Regions from separate parts of the Paenibacillus sp. UMB4589-SE434 genome, predicted to be linked through region 2. Evidence: riboswitches for the same ligand, from Rfam matches in the RefSeq annotation. Region 2 holds a riboswitch; each other region holds the start of a gene.
What was found. Region 2 has a riboswitch for cyclic di-AMP ahead of QP775_RS22575 (hypothetical protein). Riboswitches for the same ligand answer to the same signal wherever they lie in the genome.
Positions count from the first base shown of each region.

Region 1: it holds a riboswitch for cyclic di-AMP, as region 2 does, so the genes downstream of both, QP775_RS09490 (hypothetical protein) here and QP775_RS22575 (hypothetical protein) in region 2, are expected to answer to the same signal.
Region 3: it holds a riboswitch for cyclic di-AMP, as region 2 does, so the genes downstream of both, QP775_RS24195 (TrkH family potassium uptake protein) here and QP775_RS22575 (hypothetical protein) in region 2, are expected to answer to the same signal.

Region 1 covers NZ_JASOYK010000001.1:2,256,385-2,264,487, forward strand. The annotation lists gene QP775_RS09460 (class I SAM-dependent methyltransferase) at 1-50, opposite strand, end outside; gene QP775_RS09465 (lactonase family protein) at 192-1,238, opposite strand; gene QP775_RS09470 (GreA/GreB family elongation factor) at 1,762-2,223, shown strand; gene QP775_RS09475 (cation:proton antiporter regulatory subunit) at 2,213-2,428, shown strand; gene QP775_RS09480 (hypothetical protein) at 2,429-2,569, opposite strand; gene QP775_RS09485 (NAD-dependent epimerase/dehydratase family protein) at 2,614-3,282, shown strand; cyclic di-AMP (ydaO/yuaA leader) riboswitch at 3,614-3,769, shown strand; gene QP775_RS09490 (hypothetical protein) at 3,833-4,249, shown strand; gene QP775_RS09495 (DUF1796 family putative cysteine peptidase) at 4,358-5,002, opposite strand; gene QP775_RS09500 (MarR family winged helix-turn-helix transcriptional regulator) at 5,087-5,509, opposite strand; gene QP775_RS09505 (GNAT family N-acetyltransferase) at 5,595-6,518, opposite strand; gene QP775_RS09510 (M1 family metallopeptidase) at 7,006-8,103, shown strand, end outside.
Region 2 covers NZ_JASOYK010000009.1:29,247-37,349, forward strand. The annotation lists gene QP775_RS22545 (glycosyltransferase family 2 protein) at 1-584, shown strand, start outside; gene QP775_RS22550 (nucleoside-diphosphate sugar epimerase) at 807-1,124, shown strand; gene QP775_RS22555 (alpha-helical endospore appendage domain-containing protein) at 1,182-1,526, shown strand; gene QP775_RS22560 (hypothetical protein) at 1,523-1,891, shown strand; gene QP775_RS22565 (hypothetical protein) at 1,888-2,178, shown strand; gene QP775_RS22570 (CgeB family protein) at 2,648-3,745, shown strand; cyclic di-AMP (ydaO/yuaA leader) riboswitch at 4,196-4,429, shown strand; gene QP775_RS22575 (hypothetical protein) at 4,504-4,935, shown strand; cyclic di-AMP (ydaO/yuaA leader) riboswitch at 5,011-5,181, shown strand; gene kdpF (K(+)-transporting ATPase subunit F) at 5,516-5,596, shown strand; gene kdpA (potassium-transporting ATPase subunit KdpA) at 5,640-7,316, shown strand; gene kdpB (potassium-transporting ATPase subunit KdpB) at 7,428-8,103, shown strand, end outside.
Region 3 covers NZ_JASOYK010000011.1:40,069-48,171, forward strand. The annotation lists gene QP775_RS24190 (CPBP family intramembrane glutamic endopeptidase) at 98-1,849, opposite strand; cyclic di-AMP (ydaO/yuaA leader) riboswitch at 2,077-2,226, shown strand; gene QP775_RS24195 (TrkH family potassium uptake protein) at 2,295-3,653, shown strand; gene QP775_RS24200 (potassium channel family protein) at 3,737-4,399, shown strand; gene QP775_RS24205 (GntR family transcriptional regulator) at 4,552-4,908, opposite strand; gene QP775_RS24210 (hypothetical protein) at 5,148-5,975, opposite strand; gene QP775_RS24215 (LysR family transcriptional regulator) at 6,071-6,970, opposite strand; gene QP775_RS24220 (succinate dehydrogenase cytochrome b558 subunit) at 7,350-8,021, shown strand; gene sdhA (succinate dehydrogenase flavoprotein subunit) at 8,037-8,103, shown strand, end outside.

The sequences.
Region 1 (8,103 bases), on a different contig from region 2:
TATTGGGCATAGATTGATGCTTTCCCAGTAAACTTATCAGCATTTTTCATGACTCACCCTCCTCTCTTCAACTCGCCCGACTCTTACGGTATGCTAACAAAATAAGCTGACCTGTTTACACAGCATCAGCTTATCGAATAACCCCTAGGAGACATATTAGAAAATATTTGCTACATTAGATGAACTATTGCCTACTTGCCAAGCAGCTTCAAGCAGACAGGCTTGTTTGGAATCTCTAAACGTACGCCAGTATATTCAGGTATACCCTCATTCAGCTTAAATAAGGTGACCGAATCTGAATTCTGATTAGCCGCGAGCAGGTAAGTGCCATCTGGTGCAAGTGCAAAGTTGCGCGGGTAAGCACCCTCTGTTCCCGTGTGAGCAGCAAGAGATACGGTCCCGTTTGCTTGAATGCGGAACACCGCGACACTGTCATGCCCACGATTCGAACCATATAGATACTGTCCTTCAGGATCAATATGAATGTCTGCGCAATACGATTCTCCGTCATATCCTTTAGGCAGTGTGCACACGGTCTGAAGCGCCGTCAATGACCCATCTTCTCGCGAGTACTGGTATGCAGCTATCTTGGAGTCTAATTCGCCAATCGCATACACCCATGGCTCCGTCGGATGGAATACAACGTGGCGAGGTCCCGCTCCACCTTCCGTTGGTGTCGTCGATTGCAGCTCCAACGTGCCGTTTATCGGATCGAGCTTGTACACAAACAATGCATCGCAGCCTAGGTCAGGTACGATCCAGAATGGAGATTGCGGCATTGGGAAAATGGAATGCGGATGTGGCGCTTCTTGGCGGTCAAGACGAACACTGCTGCCCGCATGCTGCACGTGATGGCTCATCTTCTCGATGGCACCCTGTTCATCAATCGGATATACACATACATTCCCGCTTGAATAGTTTACCGCAAGCAGCCATCTGCCAGACTCATCTACACTTAAGTGACAGGGATGATCCCCTTGGGTCTTCTGTCTGCTAATCTCCTCTAGCAGTCCGGTTGACGGGTCCAACCGATACGAGACAACGCTGCCGTCCACCGTCTCGCTGGCGGCATATAAGAAATGTCGCTTCGCGTCAATGGTCAAAAATGAAGGACTCTCAATACCTGCAAAGCCTTGCAGCAGATTCAAGCTGCCCTGCTCGGTGTCCAACGCCAATAGATGAATGCCATCCTGATCCTCAGGGGAATAAGTGCCAACATACGTATAATACATACTCATAACAGCTACCTCTCCTCTCTACTTCTCACTATGTACAACCAGTTCCAATACAGTCGTCCTCTTATATGTAGATTAGATAAGACGACAGGAATATGATCAATCCGTGGGACCTGTCTAATTGTCCCTGTTTCTCTATCATACTATAAAGTTAATGATTAGGAAGGATATTCATTCCATCACCGATATTGCCCCTTATGTATCCCACATAGCTACGTCAGCTGCTTAATAAAATTGTTACCCTACAGGACAAAAAATAGAGAAGGTAGTCTGTAAAATTATTATGTATGAAATAAATGAATAGTCTTTTCTAATGGCCACTTCACGTCTGCTTTCTATCGTATTTAAATATGATATTCCTCTCATAGAAACACACGTTGTAAGCCGTTTGCTTACCTACAAGATTTATATGTTAAACTATTGATAGGACCTCATAACGTGGAGGTTTTTATTATGTCTGGAGGAGATTAGATGAACATGCTCATTTTCAAATGTAACCGCAATCATATAGGAGGTGAAGTCTACTATGAACCATAGCGCCACTTCCACCCAAATTAGGCAGCATGTCCAACGTCAGCTCATTGCGTTAGAGGAAGAGAAGCAGGCATTTCTAGATGCGGTCTTTCCCGCATTTGGAGACAAGCGCACACAAGCAGAACAGATTGTGACACGTTATTCTTCGTGTATTCGAGAGCTGCTCAACCTGCCTGATGATCAATTGTGCAAAGTGATACTGATTGGCAGCCAGGTTAGAATCACCTATCTAGAAGATCACGATATGGATTCCTTTACCATCGTCTACCCGCAGCATGCGGAGCCCAATGAGAATCGAATTTCATTCCTGTCTCCTATGGGGAGACAACTGCTTACTGCGACTATCGGAAGCATACTGACAATTGATACACCAGCCGGAACAATTGATATTCGAATTGACAAGGTCACCTTTACTGCAGAGGACATCGAGGGAGGATGTCAACATGAACGTTAAAGCAGCAGACCTGCCAGGTATCGGCCGGAAATATAGTCTGCATACCGCAGTTGGAGACACACTGGTTATCATTGTGCATTTGGATGGTCGACGTGACCTCTTCCATATGAAAGCCGATGATCCTGATGAAATGCAATCCGTTGTTACGCTGGATGACAAAGAAGCAGGCACTGCAGCCGCCATTATTGCCGGCTTAATCGATTAGCTACAGAGGGGCCGCTGCGCTCGCCTTTTTTGGCAGAGCATAGTGGCTCTTTCCGTTATATTCTTCTAACGTCAGATATAAGTTGGATGAAGCAAGTTGAACAACCAGATCCAGCTTGTTCTCATTCCAAATGATCATCATGTTATAATGGACGAACGAATATTCATCTTGAAAGGGGCTAGCTGATGACCAAAGATACCGCCTTAGTGTTAGGTGCGACAGGGTTAGTAGGCAGCGAGCTTATGGCACGAATTCATGCGTATTATAAACGTGTCATTGTGTTAAGTCGCCGACCTGTCATCGTTCCCTTTCCTAATGTTGAAGTACACACGATAGATTTCGACCGTATGGACCAGTATGCTGCATTATTTCAAGCAGAAGACGTGTTCTGCTGTTTAGGAACTACAATCAAGCAAGCCAAGTCAAAGGAAGCATTTCGTAAGGTAGATTACATTTATCCCTTGCAAGCTGGGAAGCTTTCAGCTGCGGCACAGGTTCGTTCTTTTACAATCATTACAGCGATGGGGTCCAGCTCGAAGTCAGCATTTTTCTACAGTCGTGTCAAAGGGGATTTGGAAACTGGACTGCAAGCACTTCCCTTACGTGCGCTTCATATTGTACGGCCCTCGCTAATTATAGGTGCGCGTCAGGAGTTCCGACTCGGAGAGCGAGCTGCAGCTGCCATCAGTCCCCTCTTATCGCCTATCCTGCGCGGCCCACTATTAAAATATCGCCCGATTCAAGCTTCTATCATAGCAGAAGCAATGCTGTATGCAGCAAGCTCAGGTCTTGGCGGCACGCACATATATCCTTCTGACCAACTGTGCAGCATGGCTGCTCAAATAAATAAATAAGGATGATAAGCACTTCAGTATGCTGCTGTGAACAGGCGCAGCGGAAGTGCTTTTTGACGCGCGTACATCTCATCCAATTTCCCGGCAGTATGCCTTCGTCCATCTTTTTATTTCTCGTATGCCTTCGAGCAGCCTTCCGTCGCTGAACACGAAATATGCAACCTATCGATAGCTGCAGCAAGCACGGCGTAATTCGGATAAATATATTCAATCGTTGCTATAATCCATCCCCTATCGTTCAAAATCACCTTTAATTCGTCCTTATCGGTCTTTTATCGTTATACACCCCTGCTGCCACGCGCTATGATAGACAACATGAAGCATCGCTTCATTCTTTCAATCGCTGAGTGCTCTAGTTACAGAGCAGCGGGGGAACCATTCAGGGTCCACGATCCTACATTGGGGTGAATCCGGTAGTCTCTACTGGTAGGGCGACTCCATCGCCCGAATCCGTCAGCTAACCTCGTAAGCGTTACAGGAGAGACTTGCAGATAGCTGCTCTTGTTACAGACCACCTATTTGCATCATGACAAAGTCTGGAGGGATGAAGATGGACGAAATCCATACATCAGCACACACCATTAACCGCATTGAATTGTATCAATTAGCTAGTATGTCACGCTTGTCCGCAATTGAAACTGATACACAATGCAGGACCGCATTGCCGATCATGATTATTTTAAAAGTAGTAAGTGGGGAAGCTCAAGGCTGGGGAAAAGTTACCCTGATGCCTGATGATTCTCATTTTGATCTTCAGCGCTGGGCGCGACAATTAGAACGGTTAAAGGGCAAATCAGCAATAGGTGCTTTGCTGCTGTTGGAGCAAATGAGAACTTCATGGTGTGAGGAGAAGGTACAGTTAACCGAGCTAGCACTAGCGAATCTGTTGCAGCATTCATCCTATCGTTATTGTCCGCAGCAAAGCATGCTTATCACCCACTGCCAAGCCTATTACGGAACCATCTAAAGCAGCAAAAATGAATCTTTAAAATGTCTACTAGCAGATTCACGCATCAGCAGGACTGAAGCCCATAGCCGCAGTCCTGCAACTGTTATTTTAAATGACAGCGTCTTCCTATGGCTTATCCGGCTGCCCTGCATATTCCTCATACGCTACACTCGCCAGCAGTTCGTCCCACACCTCATCATTCAGCTGCTCTGTGTCTATAGAAACAACACACACATGTTCCAAGTTCCAATCTATCTCTACGATTCCAAGATGATCCCCATGTAAAACAAGCAAAATATGAAATTGATGTCTGACATAACTACGCAGCTGCCTTTCAAGCTCGACAACTTCCTCATACGTCCCATCAATACGAATAAATAACAACCATGGTAATACCGCTGTTTTCTCCAAAAAGCGCTGTATTCGGCGATCGTACATCGCTTTAACCTCGGGATAGGATACCAGATGCTCAGGTGAATTGAAGTCTTTCGGGTAATCATGAACAGAATAAATATCGTATACACGATCCCGTAACATAAGACATCGATCACCTTGGTCATAACCTGTAAATTCAAGGTTGTCTAGTTCCATATATCCTGCGAATCGATTGCGCAGCAACAAGTTAACGTTCGATAGGTGTACGGAGCGATTCCAATCTAGCATGCCTCCGAACTTTCTTAATCCGAGTCGATGCAACTGAATAGCTACTAAACATTTTCTCCCCATACTATATATTGCATGATAAGATCGTGCTAATTGTTCCCTCTTCATCGTCGTCACCTCTTGTCTCAATCCGTATACTATACTGTATGACGGCTTGGCTAAAAGGTACGGACTTCCGTCTCATTTGCTTTATTAACGGTCTCGAAGCGTCTGTGTTAATCGTTCCATACACCGCTCGAAAGAACGAAGCTCACTGCTGGTAAACTCTCCTTTTAACTCCATATAAATAGCTTCATGTATCTTGGCCTGCGTTTCATAGGCGATTCGCCCCTTGTCTGTTAAAGACACAAGAACAATTCGAGCGTCTGACGGATGTGTATTACGGACGACAAGCTCCTTTCGTTCCAAACGAACCATCATTTGCGAGACGGCTCCCTTCGTAACGCACAGCCGGTCAGATAACTCACCCATTGCCACACCTTCATGTTCCCCAATTGCTTCAATAGTATGAACTTCGCTGAGGGATAAATCGTTTAGATCTCCGAAAGACTTCGGATATCGCTCCAATCGTCGCAGTTGTAATATCAGCCGTCCAATAGCAAGATGTTCAGTCATAGTAACCACCTTTCCAGCCAAATAAATAATATGATGTTCTCTGCTTAGAAAATGGGGGGTGCCTCTTCCGCTTGGTTCATCCCTTTTACCTGCTGATGGGCATGATCTCACTATCTATGCTCAATTTGTAATGTGCGTAATCTCGTACCCTTACAAACTCGCATTTCTCATACAAAGAGAGAGCTCCCCTGTTAGAATGGGATACGCACAGTTGAATATCTTCTATTGAAGGATAATGAAATAAAAATGATAAGGCTTGACGCAGCAGCTTACTTCCGATCCCTTTGTGACGATAACGTTCATCAACCGCAATGTATTCAATTGTACCTTCACCGAACTCGGCATTGGCGCTCGCATAAATATAACCAGCCATCTCACTGTTCTCACGGCAAACAAATAAGGCATGTTGGTCATCTATACTCTTTATCAGGCTTTCAGCACTCATGTATGTACCCGGAAAACAACTCTCATGAAGAGACACAAAAGCAGCCTGATCTGTTGTCTTATATGGCGAGCTTGTCTGTTCTTCTTTAGCAGATAGCCACTGCGCCCGCTTCAATTGAAGAACGGAGTGAACCCCGGTACACTCTCCTCCAAGCCATTCAAAAATAGGAATACCAACCCTATTACGCGTATCATAGAACCCTTCTACCTGCGTAACTTTCTGCCCCTTTGCCCATATTAGCTTATTAATATCTTGCCATATTGCATGTAAGAGAGCCTGATTCGTTACATCGTCCTCTCTCACGAAGGGACCCCATAATTCTACTGCTCCATTGTCAGCTCCTATATCAAGCCCACAAATACCAATGATACTCCCTGCTTCCTCGTAAACGACAAAACGTTCATCAAGTGAACTATCAGCTGTAATTTCTACAATTGCTGCCGCTATTTCATCGCATTTGACACCACAATAACCGACATGCTGTTCCTGAATTTGGTTGCATGTCTCGATGAAGGCAGCCATTTCCTGAATGTCTTCCGCCTTGTACTTAGCAGTCTTCAGCAACAATATCACATCCTATTTTTATGTTGACGAACTCCACTCTTATTTACACAATTTGTATACCTATTCTTACATGGTCTACGTTACCTTGTTTGACTGCCAAAAGGGAACCCTCATTTCATAAACAATATGAACAAAATTGATGGAGGTCGATAAAACATATGAAAATCGTTAATTTGATGGGGATATCTCTTTAACGACACGTATTTCGGGAGATCTGGATTCTAACATGGACATGTAGTCTCAGATCCTTGTAATGGTAACTATGGTGAAAGGGATCACTATCATTGGGTGGATCTAAGGAGTCATTTTCAGTAGATAGAGCGTTGTTTATGGAAAAATACTATTAATTCGAGTCATATGGCTTTGGCCTTAGCTGTAAGGTTGCAATACTGTAAGGTTACAGTAAGGACAATCCCTCGACCTTGTCTGTCTTTTACATTAGGATGAGGAGTATAACAACATAAGAGACAACTTGGGAGTGTGACAAATGACAAGACTTACAGGCAAGAAACGATTACAAATGGTTCTGGCAGTGACAATGGCATTTAGCTTAATCGCTGGGACAATAACAAATGCAGGCATGACATACGCTGCCCCTGCTGCTGAATCTACTTCGACTATAAAGACCACGTTCCAGACACCAGAGCAAGTGCAATCGCACGTTAAATACGAGATTGATGCCAAGCTAGACACCGATAACATGACGATTACGGGCAAGCAGACGGTAACCTACCGCAATACCTCATCTGATAAATTAAACGACGTTGTGTTCCATCTATTCGCAGATGCGCATCGTTCCAAAGATACGCAAGCGCAAATGTTTGCCCGCACTAACGAAGAACTAGCCAAACAATTTCCAGACAAAAAACCAGCCGACTTTCTAGGCGGCATCGACATCACTGATGTCAAAGATTCCACTAGTGGCCGCACATTAACGTCAAAAAATGAACAGCAGGCCTTAACTGTACAACTGGAAAAACCCCTCCTGAAAGATGAAGAAGTGACGATCGTTATAACCTACAAGACCAAAATCCCATTTGGTGCACAGCGCCTTTCTTACCAGAAAGATATTATTAACGGCGCCCACTGGTTCCCTGTGATGTCCGTATATAATGAGCAGGCACATACATGGAACAAAGTACCGTACAGCACCACTTTTGAATCCGATTATTACGATGTTGCCGATTATAACGTTCATCTGAATGTTCCAGATAAGCTCCAGCTTGCCATGCCTGGACAAATGTCCGAGCAGCCTGCAGAAGCTGGACGCAAAATAGTCTCCACCAAGTCAGACAAGACACGGGAGTTTGTATTCTTTTCAAGCGAAAAGTATCATAAGGCCAGCAAGACCAAAAACGGACTTACGGTAGAATATGTATACTATAACGACAAGAATGATCCAGCCAAGACCGCCGTTATTAACCAATACATGGATCGCGCGTTTGCAGCAATCGAGTTTTTCAGCAGCAAATTCGGCAAATATGACTATCCCGATTTCCGTATTGTTGAATCTCATGTGGAGGGCGTAGCTGTTGAGTTCTCGCGGATGATTCAGATGGGTCTCGTATCCCCTAATGCCGTGCCT
Region 2 (8,103 bases):
ACGGCAGTCAGAGTATGAGGGCACTCGGCGATCAGTTTCAGGTTGTAAATGATAAGAACGCCGCATTTTTTAGCGCTAAGTGGGCTGACCCCCGCGATTGGGTTCGAAAGATGCAGCCACGAATATATGACGGACAAGGAAGCATTGTTCAGCATTTTAGATCCCAATCATTTTATCCGTCGCATGTGGCGGTGACTGGACTTAGCGAGACGGTATATTGGGTGGAACAAGGGGCAAAGCATCCACTGCGGGGACATGTGGGTGTACCTGTAGTCAAATTGTCACAAGTTGACTTATTCGGTTGGCCTACTGGTGACGTGATGGATGCTTCCGCTGCAGAGGCGAAGTGGCATGAACGAGTAGCAGTAGATGGAACGATTCCCGATGGCGGTATGTTTACAACCGAGACAGGCAGATGGTATCAACGTCAAGGGGATACGTACCGCGAGGTCGTTAGCGGACATGCGCTGAGTCGCTGGCAGCTCGAAGGTCGATTAACGCATCGAACAGAGGTTGAACGCCTGCAGCTTCATGAGGGCATCCCTATTATCGCTGCGCCAGTTATTCATGCTTATCATATATAAGGTGAAGGAGCATACCGGTGTCAATGCGCTGGTTATGCTTCTTTGCGCTGCTGTTGAGGAAATTATACTGTACATGCTGGTGATGCTATGAATTGGGCGAATCAGCCGTATGCGAAGCCGTATCAAACGGCATATGTTGTGTATGAGGAAGTTCTGACGTTGTTTGTGCACCAGGTACTATTGCCATAAATAAACTGGTCTGAGAGAAAAGGAGGGACAAACATGCATCCTAATAATGAATCCGTTAATCATGCCGTTAATCATACGATGCAGCACTTGTCACATACGCAGCAGCAGATGGCGCGAGTTCTGGATGCGGAGCGTCATGTAGCCGTTCGCAATTCGCAGGTCATTCATGTCTTGCCCGATACACAGGAATTACTTCACGGAGTAAGGGACATTAAAGAGCAATCGATGGCATTATCCCGCAATTTGATTGCCTATTTGAATGGCATTGCGGAGCTAGAGCATGCTCTTGCTGACCAATTGGAGCAGATTATGATCGAGCTGCAAAATGAGAACGCGCAGGGAGAGGCTTGAGTAGACACTTGTGCGTCTTATAAACGGTGTCTCGATGAGGTGAGGAGGGATTGATGGGTGAGTCGGGAACGTGCGATGACAAAAATGCTGGAGGCTATGGCTGACATGCAGTGGAGCATATCGATGATTCTCGAAGCAAAAGCAATGGAAGCTGAGAAATCCCGCAATTGGATGCTTAATCACTTCACTCACCAGCCAGCAGCGACACCTCATGAACAGATAGAAGAAGCTCTTGAAATCCATGAGCAAGTCATTGAAGTATTAGAAGGACTAACCAAACTGCAGCAGGGCTTGGCTAGAAATATGAAGACGATATTTCATCGTGCGGGTAGCGGAGGACACGGCGATGGTATTTCCGATGGAGCGTTCGGAGAATTTGAACTTGGGGATAGGCTGCAATGAACAATAAAACAAATCAAGCTACTCCAGGAAGCAATGCTGCCTATCATGTGATGTCGACAGCACATGATCATCGTGAAAATGAAGCCAAAGTTGCGATGGTTGAAGCGATCACAAGGAGTCAGATTGCATTGGCGCGGCTGCTTGAGCAGTTGGCAGATGTGTCTGCACATTCGGAGGTGCAAGTAAAACTAATGTACGACAACATTCATTTGCTGTCGCAGCATCAGCATGCTTTATGCCATATGGTGACTGGCTGGAGGCCGCGCAGCCTAAATAAAGGAACCCCCGAAATACCATGGCTAAATCCAGTTTGTCATGTTGAAATATATGGCCCCCAAGGGAGCGCAGGAGGAGAAGCACATTGAAGAAAGACAGCCGCAGCCGAAAGCGTAAGTCCGTTTCGAAGAGAACGAGAAGTAAGTCTGGCAGAGCAGCGTCAAGCCGCTTGCGCGTCAGACGAGCAGGGAAAAGCCGACTAATCAAGCGTAGGGGTGGTATTAAGGCAAAGAGTAAGCGAGGCAGAAGAAGAATGGGATCATCTGGGATCATCTTTAAACAAGGTTATGATGCAGCATACAACGAGGGCTTTAACAGCGGCTTTGCAAAAGGATATGAGGATGGACACCAGTTAGCTTATGCCGGGCAAGTATAGTGGGAAAATAGCCTGATATGTGCCTCGTGCGATATCAGGCTGTTTTTATGGAAGGCTGTGCATAAGGCAACAGCCTTATTTCTATCGATATCGACAAAAGTCCATAAGACAGTCGGTCTAGCGGCATATAGTGATTTGACTGCACACATTATTCGGCACCAGTTGTGATTCGTTGCTAGTTGCTGCTCATGATTGGTACAGGCGGGTGTCGCTAATGTCAAGCACTGAGGTTTCAGGAACAATCACCTGTCGTTATGAAGGCAAGGAACAGACTAACTTGGTTTGATTGGATGACAAATGAGTAGATAGATGATGATCGTTATGATTTATGAAAGATTGGTGGTTGAATAAGTATGGTGTTGGCCTCGATACAGCCAAAGTTTGGTTGGCTCACGGTCGACAGTAACAACAAAGGAGTGAGGAGATGCCCGGTTCACGCTCACGGAGGAAATCATATCGACACAGACGCGTGACATCGATAACCGTTGCTCGCAGGCGTGGACGATTACGCGGTCTGCATGAAGGATACCAGGATGGATACCTTCGTGGCCGTGCGGATATGCTGGTGAAGACCATACGCCCGCAAATTCCTCATCGACCTATACATGTCATGTACGTTACCTCAGGCAAGGGCTTCCCATACTCTCCAATTGATGATGCGTTAGTCAGCACGCTTCAGGAGATGGTGGGGAAGGTGACGGTCATCGGGCCGAGAGATGCCGTTGCAGCTTCGGCGGCCTCCTTAAGGCCGGATATTATCATCGCCTTGGATGGCATGGAGCTTCCAATCGGCCAGCTTGATGAACTGCGGGCAGCAGGCATTCGCACAGCCGTATGGCTGACGGACGATCCGTATTATACGGATATGATGTCTGCTATCGTGCCGCATTACAGCGATGTGTTTACGTTAGAAATCAACAGTGTCAGCTATTATCAATCTATTGGCTGTCCCAGTGTTCATTACTTGCCGTTTGCGGTGTATCCAGGCCATTTTTTGCCGAAGACAACACCTACACCGGGGCGCCGCGATGTTTGTTTTATAGGTTCAGCCTACTGGAACAGAGTACGTTTTTTCGAATCGATTATAGATCGAATGATGCAGTATAACGCATACTTTTCAGGCTTGTGGTGGGATCGACTGCCACAGTTTAGCTCCTATACGGGCAAGATTGATCTTGGTCGTTGGATGACTCCGCAAGAAACAGCTGATATGTACAACATGACCAAAATTGTCATCAATATGCACAGATCTCACGATGACGAGACGGTGAACAGCAATTCCAGTCAGATTATTGCCTCCTCTCCGAACCCAAGGACGTTTGAAATTGCTTGCTGCGGCACACTGCAATTGACAGACATTCGCAGTGATCTAGCTAGCTTTTATACCCCTGGTATCGAGATTGTGACCTACCAATCGCCTGATGAGCTGCTTGCAAAGATGGAGCATTATTTGCACCATGAAGGAGAACGGCGTGAGATTGCGCTGCGCGGGCTTGAAAGAACGCTGCGTGAGCATACGTATGCCAATCGGATGAATCAGCTTTTGGGTACTCTTTTTGGCTACTGATGTTCCCGCGGATCCCAAAAAATGACATGAGACAGCCGCTTGAACGTACTCGATTCAGGCGGCTTTAGTGTATGCGCTGATATAGCCATACGAAAAGGCAGTGTAGTCTAAATCCCGCCTATGCATGCCTTATGCAAACGCATCAAAGCGAGCTATGAGCTGTAAATGGAAGCTTGAACAGGACACGAGTAATAGATTAATCATGACAGAAATTTTGCCAAGAAAGCGATTAAATCCATATTGTTATCGAAATTACTTTAAAATGCTACTGTTATCCAATCGAATGAAGATAATTAAAGATATGACGAGTAAATGATAGGATTTTCGATGATTGATTATGATTATATCCAGCATTTGGTCATGCTTGGAACAATATGAACGTTCGAATTGATTTACATACATACATGAAAAGGCGTAAGATTCAGTTCATCGACGACAACAATATCCGTTGCGTCTTCATCGCTGAGTTCCGCCGGAAGGCGGGAGCGGGGGAACCACAATGAGAAGGCAAATCCGTCATAACAACCGATTGCGGCTGAATTAGATTGATTTGCGTTCAGGGGGTGAATCCGGTAAAGGTTATATCCATGCTAAATGTTAGGGGATGTCACTTTGCAACCGGTAGGGCGACTCTTCGATTCCGAACCCGACAGCTAACCTCGTAAGCGTCCGAGGAGAGGCGCGCTAGACCGATTTGCGCATACTGACCAACCTCTACCCGAATGATGAAAGTAACGGACTTCAGGAGGTATGGTGAAATGCAAGACACGGACCGAATCGTTACCGTATTCGCTCCGAACACGATGGGGGCTGACTTTGTCCGCCAACTGCGCGGCGCAGGCTTGCCAGTGGCAGCCATCAGTAACAATGTGAGATGTTCGGCAAGAATGGAGAAACTTGGTGTCAAGCACATTTGGCACGTAAACACATCTCGGACCAAACCAGCCGAGATTCCGTTATTACCAGTTGGACGTATATACGTATTCGAGCAAAGCTTTGCGCTGACTTGTCGTCTGCTGCAGCAATGCCGAGCATGGACGTACGACCCGATTACGGTCATAACTAAGCAGCATTATCCACGTTCCATTTACCGCCTGCTAGGCGCGGATATGGTTGTGTACACGCAGTCGGATCAAGTATCCTTTCTGCTGACCGAATTGATTTACAGCGAGCAGCGTTCAACCGTATAGCTGCACCAGTAACTTATTTACAGCAGGTTCTGGTGCGATCAGTTCGAACGGCTCGACTAATTGATAAGCTTTGGGCAATGCTCATCGCTGAATCCCTGAGAAGGGAACGGGGGACCCAATGTTAGAGCACAGTGCTTCGAAAGTGGAGAAGCTGCTGTGCGAGGGGTGAATCTTGGCCTTTGGCCAGTAGGGCGACTCATGCGCCCGAATCCGTCAGCTAACCTCGTAAGCGTCCATAGAGGCAGCCTTATTTCGTTGTGGCGATTCGCAGCTTGCGTTTTATTTAGCTGCGTGTTTAGAAGCCGCACGGAAAGGGATCCTCTTTCCGTGCGGCTTTTTGTGTTGTCTTTTAACATGCTGCAAGGTAAAGCACCGTCTCTGAAGGGTGAGCACATCTTAGCACCAAGGCTCAAAGGAGGAGTTGGCATATGTTCGATGTCATTATGCTTGTATTAATTGTATTGTTAGGCGTCGTAACGTATGGGGTGCTGTCCTGGTGCTCCACAGAAGTTGATCATTAGTCATGGCTAATGCCATGAACATCGCACGGGCTGACTCGTGCATATAGAGGTGAACAAAGATGATTATCGTGCTTGGCGTACTGGTAGGGGCACTGTTTCTCTATCTGGGATACGCACTTGTAAAGCCAGAGAAATTCTAGGGATACGACTTCCTTGTAAATAGTTGAAAGGTGGAACACAAAAATGACAGGTTTAGGTTGGTTGTCTATTGGCATTACATTACTTATTGTATTGGTGTTGGCACGTCCGGTCGGCATCTATTTATCTCGTGTATTTGATAGCGGTGGAAAGCCGCTGCCGATGGATCGAGTGCTTGGTCCAATTGACAAAGGTTTATTCAAATTGTTTGGCATCCGAGAGACCAACCAGAGCTGGAAAGCCTATGCAGGTTCGTTGGTGCTAAGCAACGTGGTCATGATTGTGATCACTTATGCAATATTCCGGCTGCAAGGAGTGCTGCCGCTAAATCCGAGCGGCATTGCAGGCATGGAACCTTCGGTTGCGTTTAATACAGCGATCAGCTTTATGGCAAATACGAATTTACAGCACTACAGCGGAGAAACAGGGTTATCCTATCTCTCACAAATGATCGGCATTATTTTCTTGATGTTTACCTCGCCGGCAACTGGTCTCGCCATTGTATTTGCTTTTATGAGAGGTCTGGCAGGCAAGCCACTTGGCAACTTTTTTGTGGATCTAGTTCGCTCGATTACGCGTATCCTGCTTCCGATTGCGGTAGTGGCAGGCATTATATTCGTTGCGATGGGTGTTCCGCAGACGCTCAGCCCGACGGAGACGGTAACAACAGTACAAGGTGCAGAGCAGCAGATCGCACGGGGGCCTGTCGCTTCATTATTGTCCATTAAAGAGCTGGGCAACAACGGGGGTGGTTTCTTCGGTCCGAACTCGACGCATCCATTCGAGAATCCAAATGCACTCAGTAACACGCTGCAAATGATTCTAATGATGCTGGTAACGACTTCCTTGCCGTTTGCATACGGAAAAATGGTCGGAAATGCGAAGCAAGGCAGGGTATTGTTTGTGGCGATGTCCGTCATGTTTATCACGATGCTGGGCCTCTCCCTTACTTCTGAGCATGTGGGTAATCCGATGATGCATCAACTTGGCATAAATGGCCCGAGCATGGAAGGCAAAGAACAGCGGCTTGGCATGGTGCAGTCTTCTTTGTATTCCGTCGTCACGACAGCTTCCGAGACGGGAGCGGTTGCGACCATGCATGATACGCTTACACCGCTCGGTGGACTTATACCGATGGCTAACATGATGCTGAACACGGTGTTTGGCGGTATCGGTGTCGGATTTGTCAATGTGTTGATGTACGCCATGATTGCCGTATTTTTGTCCGGCCTGATGGTTGGGCGTACACCGGAGTTTCTGGGACGGAAGCTTGAAAGTAGGGAAATGAAGCTAATCGCAGTCACGTTGATCGTGCATCCATTGCTCATTCTTGTACCAACTGCGATTGCGCTCATTGCTTATCCTGAGACGATATCGAATCCAGGTTATCATGGTTTGTCACAAGCTTTGTATGAGTTTACATCGTCTGCTGCCAACAACGGCTCAGGCTTCGAGGGACTTGGCGATAACACGTTGTTTTGGAACATTGCCACAGGGATTGTAATGTTCTTCGGCCGTTATATTTCGATGATTACATTGCTTGCTGTCGCGGGGTCTATGGCAAGAAAACGGCCTGTTCCCGCAACAAGCGGTACATTTAGAACCAATACAGCGATGTTTGGAGCGATATTCGTCGGAACGGTTCTTATCGTAGGGGCATTAACGTTCTTCCCGGTCATTGTGCTTGGACCTGTGGCGGAGCATCTAACGTTGTGGAAATAATGTGTACGGCTTAAGAGGAGGAAGAAAGACATGAAAACGGTTCAGTCCACGAATTCGTCGGTTCCGTATGACACGGAAAGCGGACGTTCTCATATAAAAGCGCAAAAAGATATGTTTCAAGCTGCATTAGTCAAAAAGGCATCTATCGACGCACTGCGCAAGTTTAATCCGAAGCAAATGGTTAAAAACCCAATGATGTTTATTGTAGAAATCGGATTTGTCATCACATTGTTCTTAACCTTAGTTCCAGATGCGTTTGGTTCACCTGTCGCTCGGTGGTACAACGGATCAGTGAGCTTTATATTGTTTATTACAGTATGGTTCGCCAACTTTGCGGAAGCTCTGGCAGAAGGGCGGGGTAAGGCTCAAGCGGACTCCTTAAAGCAAACCAAGAAAGATATGTGGGCGAACAAAGTGACAGAATCAGGCACGGTTCGTGTATCCTCTGCAACGCTGCGTAAAGGAGATCTTATTATTGTCCGCGAAGGAGAGACCATTGCGGGGGATGGGGAAGTTATTCAAGGCTTGGCATCAGTTGACGAATCTGCAATTACAGGTGAGTCGGCACCAGTGTTAAAAGAAGCAGGAGGCGACTTCTGCTCTGTGACAGCAGGCACGCGGGTCGTAAGTGACTGGATTCGTGTTCGTATCACGAGCGATCCGGGCGAATCGTTCCTTGACCGAATGATCGCGCTTGTTGAAGGTGCTGAACGGCAAAAGACGCCAAATGAGTTGGCGCTGCACACCGTACTGATTAGTCTAACCCTTATTTTCTTGATTGTAGTGG
Region 3 (8,103 bases), on a different contig from region 2:
TATAACTGAAGCAAGCAAGATCATAAATCACCACAATAAGAGGCCAAAAAAATGAAGCATGGTAGTTCATTTTTTTGGCCTCTTATACATATTTCAGTTAGGAGACAGGCTCGTGCGACGGTCTTATTTTTAGAGTCTTATGCCGATGAAGCGTGTTAATCCCATAGACAACAGCCATGGGGAGCAGCAAGTAGAAAGTGCCTATCACGATGCCAGACCAACTGCCATCAATCCAATAAGGGATCACCATCAATATAGTATCTAACATGAGATGAGCGACTACTGCGCTCCAGAAACCATAACGCACCATAATCCATACAAACAGGAAACCGATAATCATCAATTCCAACGGACGGGAGTAGTACGGATAGATCGGATAAGTCACATGACCAGCAGCCCACACAAAAGTAGGAATAATAGCTGCAACCCATGTATTACGCAGAAATTTGCGGAACAATCCCACTGCAAACAACCGGAAAAAGCCTTCTTCTGAAATGGCGGCTACCCACGCTACTAAAGGATACAAAAACATGTAACTTAGATTGAGTGGAGAGCTTGAAGCGTCTGTAGAGGACCAAGCCTTCATACCCAGTTCCAGCCCTGTGTAAATAATACTTTGCGTGCCCAGCAACACACCCGTGAATGCCAGGCCAACCCAGAAAGAACGCACAAGCTGTTGCCCGAAATCGGCGTCGCTCCATGAGATCACAACCTGCTTGTGCTGACTCACGTCCCAGCATGAACGCCCAACGATCAAGGCGAGGTATAACGTAATACCGGCTTGAACGACGAGGAAAAGCGATTGTATGGTAATGGTCATCTGCAAGCGATCATACCCGATTGGCTCCAGTCGATCAGCCATAATAGTACCTGGTATCACGTTCCAGCCATGCAGAATAGAGATCAGGCACGACAAGGCAGCCAACGTCAGCATCGTTCTGGATCTAAAGCGAATACGCTTGCGATATATAAGGGCCATTATGCAGGCGGCAGCTGCAAATATTACCGACATTAGTACATAACCAATGGAGGAGATCTGCTCAGCAGTGCTCTTTTGCTCCTGCATAAGCTGTGTATAAGCTTCAGGTAATGTCCAAATGGATTGAGCCTGGCTGATCTTGCCATTTTGCCACCACACAACAACTTCCAGTTTGGCATCGCCGACCTGCCCATTCTTGACAGTATAGCGAATTTCATTCGATAATTGCTCGGATTTGCGGGCAAGCTGTGCAGGTGTGTAGCCAAGCTGTAGTACAGCTTCATCTGAATGGGCTAACATGTAAGCCCGATCTGGATTAGGTTGTTCCACTTCGGATGTAGTGGAGCTATTGTCGGCATCAATGGTATCGGACAACACTTGTTGATAGCCGACGATCTGTCCAGTGCGCATATGGATGTCGATTGTCACGAGCTCACGCTTGTGTTGTAGGGGGGCTTCTTTGTCGAAAAAGACCCGATAAATATCATATGGCGCTGCCTTTTCCCAACGATTATACGCAGTATGCAGCTCATATTTACTTAAGTAGCCAGACAGGAGATCATTGGTATAATATATGGCACCTTTTTTGAATTGAGCGGATGATGGAATGGATGAGCCTTTGCTCGTGTTAGAGAAACTGGGCGTTGCTGAAAATATAGCCGAGGTGTAAGCGACTTCCGCGCGGCGGATAGCTTCATCTTTGGTTAACATAGGAGTAAGCTGCTCTGTATTTGAACTGGACAAAAATGGAATGATAACTTGAATGACTAAGAATAATAAGAATCCCGCAACTGCTGCGCCAATGAGCGCCCTGGATGCACCCTGCCCATATCTTTGGTTGCCAGCAGTAGAATTGTATGTAAATTTCAAGGGAATCCCCCTTCAATCTTAAATTTGAAATACGATAAAGACAGTTGTTCCTTCCCACATTATCGAAATGAACAAGCAACGTCAAGAAAAAGGGCCTTGCGCCGATGTATTACGAGAAAAGAAGTGAATGTAAGCGTTATATAATGATGTTTTCGGGCGTTTTCTCGTGTATTTGCTCCTTTCAAGACTTTGTGAAGAACATAGGAAACGTATATAATCTCGTTATGAATTGAATACAGCCGAGTTTCGTCATGCGACGAAAGCGGGGGAACCGAATTTTGGGGTGAATTTTGAGTGTGCTGCAAGCCACTTGAATAGGGCGACCTTGACGTGCCCGAATCCGTCAGCTAACCTCGTAGGCGTAAACGTCAGGATACCAGCGATAAGCATTGGGGTCTCCAGTGCTTTTTTTCGTGCCATTTTACGTATGAGGTGAAAAGCATCCTTGAAGACTGTTAAGCGTAACAACCTGCGGAGGCTAACCCCTTCACGCACCTTGGTCATTGGATTTGCCTTCATTGTTTTGATTGGCGCACTGTTGCTCATGCTGCCAATATCCAATGCCGACGGCACACCGTTGCCGTTTATCGACGCCTTATTTACAGCTACCTCTGCCACTTGCGTAACAGGTCTTGTGGTTGTTGACACAGGCACACACTTTACGATGTTTGGTCAAATCGTCATTATTAGTTTAATCCAGGTTGGCGGTCTAGGGTTTATGACGATGGCGACGCTGTTTGCTATGGCATTTAAGAAGAGAATTTCATTAAAAGAACGGCTGATCCTCCAGGAATCGCTGAATCAAGGCTCGATGGAAGGTATTGTACGACTAATCCGCAAAGTACTGCTTTATGCTTTTGTCATTGAGGGTTCTGCCGCTGTGCTGTTTACGTTAAGATGGTCGTTCGATCTGCCATTCGGGCAGGCATTGTATTTCGGTATTTTTCATGCCATCTCGTTCTTTAACAACGCAGGTTTTGACTTGTTCGGCCAAGTTAGCGGTCCTTTCTCCAGCTTAACAAGTTACGTAGGGGACCCGATTATTAACTTTGTATCCATGTTTTTGATCGTATCGGGTGGTATTGGTTTTATAGTCATGTCTGATGTGATGGATTTCCGTCGTACACGTCGATTGTCTCTGCATACCAAAGTTGTATTATCCATGACCAGCTTTTTAATTGTGTTTGGAGCTGTTGTCCTATTTATATTTGAGTTTACGAATCCTCATACGTACGGTCAACTGAATGGTTGGCAGAAAATATGGGCATCGTTCTTCCAGTCGGTCAGTCCGCGTACTGCGGGGGCGAATACGGTTGATATTGGTGCTATGAGACAGGCATCTCAGTTCTTTATGGTCATTCTGATGTTTATCGGTGCATCTCCAGGATCAACAGGGGGCGGTATCAAGACGACTACGTTCACGATCTTGATTGGTGCCGTCTTTGCGATGATGCGCGGCAAGGAAGACATCGTTATGTTCCGCTGCCGTCTGGCTAAAGACCGTATTTTCAAAGCAGTTACATTAACCTTGCTGGCACTGGGGCTGGTTCTCTTCGTGTCTATGATATTGTCTACGACAGAAGATCGGCAATTTCTTGCCATCTTGTTCGAGACAACATCGGCATTTGGTACGGTCGGACTCACGATGGGAATCACAACTAGTCTGTCGGATGTAGGGAAATTGTTAATTGCCCTTACGATGTTTGCAGGACGACTCGGACCAATTACGCTTGCGTATGCGCTTGGACCGAAGGCAGAACGTGAATTGTATCGCCACCCGGAAGGTAAAATAACGATAGGTTAAGAGTACGGCGTAAGCATGAGGATTATGTTTAGTTGGAATATATAGATATATAGTAAGCAAGGATGAAGGGGATAACATCTATTATGGACGCTCAGCAGTTTGCGGTAATTGGAATGGGACGCTTCGGTTCCAGTCTGGCAAAAGAATTAATGAAGTTAGGGCATCAGGTTCTTGGTATTGACAAGGATGAAGAAATCATTGACGAACTGAGTTCCGAGATGACCCATGCGGTTGTAGCGGATGCTGCTGATGAAGAAGTGCTGCGTTCCTTGGGCATTCGTAATTTTGATTGCGTCATTGTTGCGATCGGTGATGACATTCAGACTAGTATTTTGATCAGTATCCAGGTGAAGGAGCTTGGGGTCAAGAAAGTGGTGGCCAAAGCGTTAAGCGAGCTGCATGGACGTGTTCTGGAAAGATTGGGCGTAGATCGCGTGATTTACCCAGAGCGGGATATGGGAATAAGGGTGGCGCATCACCTTGTGTCGCCTAATTTGCTCGATTATATTGAATTGTCTAAGGATTATACGATTGCAGAGCTGAGTGTACCAAAGTGCCTGCACGGGCTTAAGCTCAAGGAGCTGGATCCACGTGCCAAGTACGGCTGCAGTATCGTAGCCTTAAATAAGCCTGGGGGCATCATTATCGCACCTTCAGCTGAAGATACGTTGGCAGAGAAGGATATTATGGTCATGATCGGTACGAATCGGCAAATTGAAGCTTTTGAAGAACGTCTCTTGGTGTAGCAGGTGTTCAGTCGGTCAGCCAGGCTTCGTCATCATCATCAATAGCGGATAGAACTATAGCCACTTGTCAGTGTCCAGATTGTTGTGTTGGAACTGTCAGGTGGCTTTTGAAGTTGTACGGTTGTTTTCGGCGATAGGCAATACATGTAGGATTATTCGGCAGCTCTAATCATTTTAATCAGTTGTTCTTTGTTGATATCCAGTGCTGATGCTGCTCGCAAAATACGGGGCAGCTCAATATCCGCAAAATGAATTTTGCGTTTGTTTTGCACGAGCTTTTTAGCCCCTGGGCTTACAAACATGCCAACTCCTCTTTTTTTATATAGAATGCCCTCATCTACAAGTAAATGAATACCCTTGGCAGCAGTAGCAGGATTGATTTGCAGTACTTTTGCAAATTGATTGGTAGAAGGAACCTGACTCTCCTCCATTGAAGCACCGCTTAATATATCATTTTCAATCTTTTCCGCTATCTGTAAATAAATTGATTTAGACTCGTCTAGCTGCATAATCGCTACCTCATTTCTCAATTACTTGTACACCACCATTTCATACAGCAGGCCAAATAGCTTTGCCATTACAAAGGACAAAAGCACAATCTAAACCCGATTGTTAGGTGCCGTTGTCATTTTTCTTAATAGATATCTGGTTCATTACTTATGTATTTGACTATAAGACTGGAATATAAAAAAAACAAGAGGCACAAGAGCCTCTTGTTATATAACACAATGTTGCATACCAAATAAGATTAGAAAAATATCTTAAACAGGATCAGGGAAATAATCATATGCATCCCCATAGCAATGGTAATAAAAGCAAAGCGGTTTGAGCGCTCAACCTTGCCTAGTTCCGCCATTTCAGTAGTCGTTAGAACGACGGAAGACAAGAGCAAGCAGCCGACCATGAAGAAAGATAGCTGTGTGAATGAAATGACGCTAACGAGACCAGCCAACAGGAAGCCTACGGCAAAGGGCATTTGTAAAGCCCCTAAGCGGACAAAGGCAGGCAATAAGCCTGGTCGTTCCTTGCCTTTAAAAGATAAGGTAAGCCAGAGAGCACCAATCAACGCACCAATAGAAAGGATAGCGATCACTAGAAAACGGATAAAGAATGAGAACGGGATACTAGGCGCACCACGATCAAGTAACGATAAAATGTCAGATGCTCCAAATAAGAAACCAAAGAAATGTTTCGAAACGATATATGCCCATACTGCGAAACCTAAACTGGAAAGCAGGATGCCGATCACGGCATATAACCAATCGCGCTGCGGGTGAAGCCGGGCAGCTTCGGTCGGTTGCTTAAGCAGAGTTAAGAGCGTTCGTGTCTCAAAGGCAGAGGTTGCCTCGCGAGCAAATTGACCCATCGAATGTTGAGGCTGTGAATGCTCGGTATAGGTTTGCTGTGCTGTCTGCCCGTCGGTGCCATTTGACGCCGCTGATCCCCAAGGTTCCTTCCTTAGGTTGAAAGATTCTGACGAAGCAGGATGAGAAGCGCCAGCTGACGCTGCGATCTCGCTGCACGCATGGGGCACATCCTGTTCCAACTTGGCGCCGCAATGATTGCAAAAATTCATTTTTTATTTACCTCCTAGAATTTGAATCTATTATCATAAGTACATATCCTATTATAACCATATATTTTGACAAAGAATGAAAGAATTCTTATTTTTTAATTGCCCAGCCACTCGGAACGGATTACCGCTTCCGCAATGAACTTTCGGACGGATTCAGTCAGCATGGCCTGTTCCGCATATACAAGCGACGTGACACGTTCCGTCTGTTCAAGCTCCTTGAGATGAACAGCAATAAGGCGGTTGTCCAGCAGCCATTCGGGACGCAAGTAGGACTTGGGAAGCAAGGCAGTGGCTTCGCATGTGGCAAGCAGTCGACCGATCGCTTCGAATGAGTCAATTTCCATTCGGATATCAGGCATGATTCGATAGCGCCGGAACAGGTCGTCAATAAGCTTGCGATACCAGGTTCCGTTAGAGAATAGCAGCATAGGGACACCGTTTAGATGTGACATTGTCCAATCTTTAACTCGTGTTAGCTCATGGCTGCTCGGCAGCACGAGCATCAGATGGTCGGACAGCAGCGGAATAGAGACGAGTCCCTGCTCGCGAATGGCGTCGCCTACGATACCAAAGTCGACTTTCTTGTTGCGGACATAAGAGACGATCTCATGTGTCTTGCCCGTAACGGCCTTTAACTGAGCGTCGGGGTACTGCTCTTTAAACATAGATACAAATAACGGCAGTGTAGTTTGTAACGTCGTAAGGCTGGCGCCTATTGTAACGTTGGTTTGTCCTTCGGTCTTGTAGGCGGTAATTGATTTCATAAAGGAAAGCTGTCGGCTGCGGATATCAAGCGCAAAGTCATAAGTCATCTGACCAACCCGGGTAAGCTCGAGTCGTTTGCCATGGCGGGCGAATAATTCGACATTTAATTCTTCTTCCAGACGTGACACTTGTCGAGACAAGGCAGGCTGCGAAATATTCAACCGCTTGGCGGCTTGATTCAAGCTGGTATGTTCAACGACAGTGGCAAATGCCTCTAGCAGATCAAGCATATAGAATTCCTCCTTGAGTTTGGAGTTATACTTGTGAAAATATGTTCAATGATATTTATCATATAAAGCGCTCGGATATATTGCTGCTACAGGCTGCCTCAGGCCTTGTCAGAACTGGCTTATGCATTTTAGTTATGATTTATATAAAAACATTGCAATTCCATTATAAGCCGTTAAGGAGTAATATGGTAGTGTCACAACTTGGTCACAAATAGAGAAAACGGTTACAAAAACCTGGCTTAACCGGCGAAAATAGCGTTAAATAGATTGTAGAAGCCATGTGACAAAATATTGACGCTTTCGACAGGCACAGGTAAAATGAGGATGTTTTACTACCAAAATCTACTGGTACGCATCGGAAAGGGGAAACGGCACACATATGAAACGGGGATATTTTTACTCGCGTAAACTCCACTCGCTGCTCGGCGTCATGCCGCTGGGATTTTTTATCATTGAGCACATGCTGACGAACTATGCAGCCTATGAAGGTGGAAAGGAAGCGTTTCAAGGGAGCGTTAAGTTTCTAAATGATTTACCGCTGGTATTCTTCTTGGAGTTGTTTGGCATCTGGCTTCCGCTCCTATATCACGGGGTATACGGACTTTATATCGCTTATACGTCCCGCAACAATGTGGGCAATTACAATTATGGACGCAATGTTGCTTTTATGATGCAGCGGATTACTGGCGTCATTACATTTGTGTTTGTTATCTGGCACCTTTACCAGACTCGATTCCAAGTTGCGGTCGGCAACATTACACATGAGGAGCTAGGCACTCATATGAATGAGATCGTAACGCAGCCGGCTATGTTCATTTTATACGTAATCGGTGTTGTAGCGGCGTCTTATCATTTCACAAATGGATTATGGGCATTCCTCGTAAGCTGGGGAATTACGATTGGCCCACGTGCTCAGAAGGTGTCTTCTGTTATCTGCACGGGTTTATTCGTCGTGATGTCCGTCTTGTTTGTGATGTCGCTGTTCGCTTTCCGTGGCACGGAATTCGAAGCGGCGCATGTATGGAATGCTGCACAATCGATGATAGGTTAAGGGGGATGACGCGCAATGGCTAAACAGAAAATTATAGTTGTCGGAGGCGGCTTGGCTGGCCTGATGGCAACGGTAAAGGCAG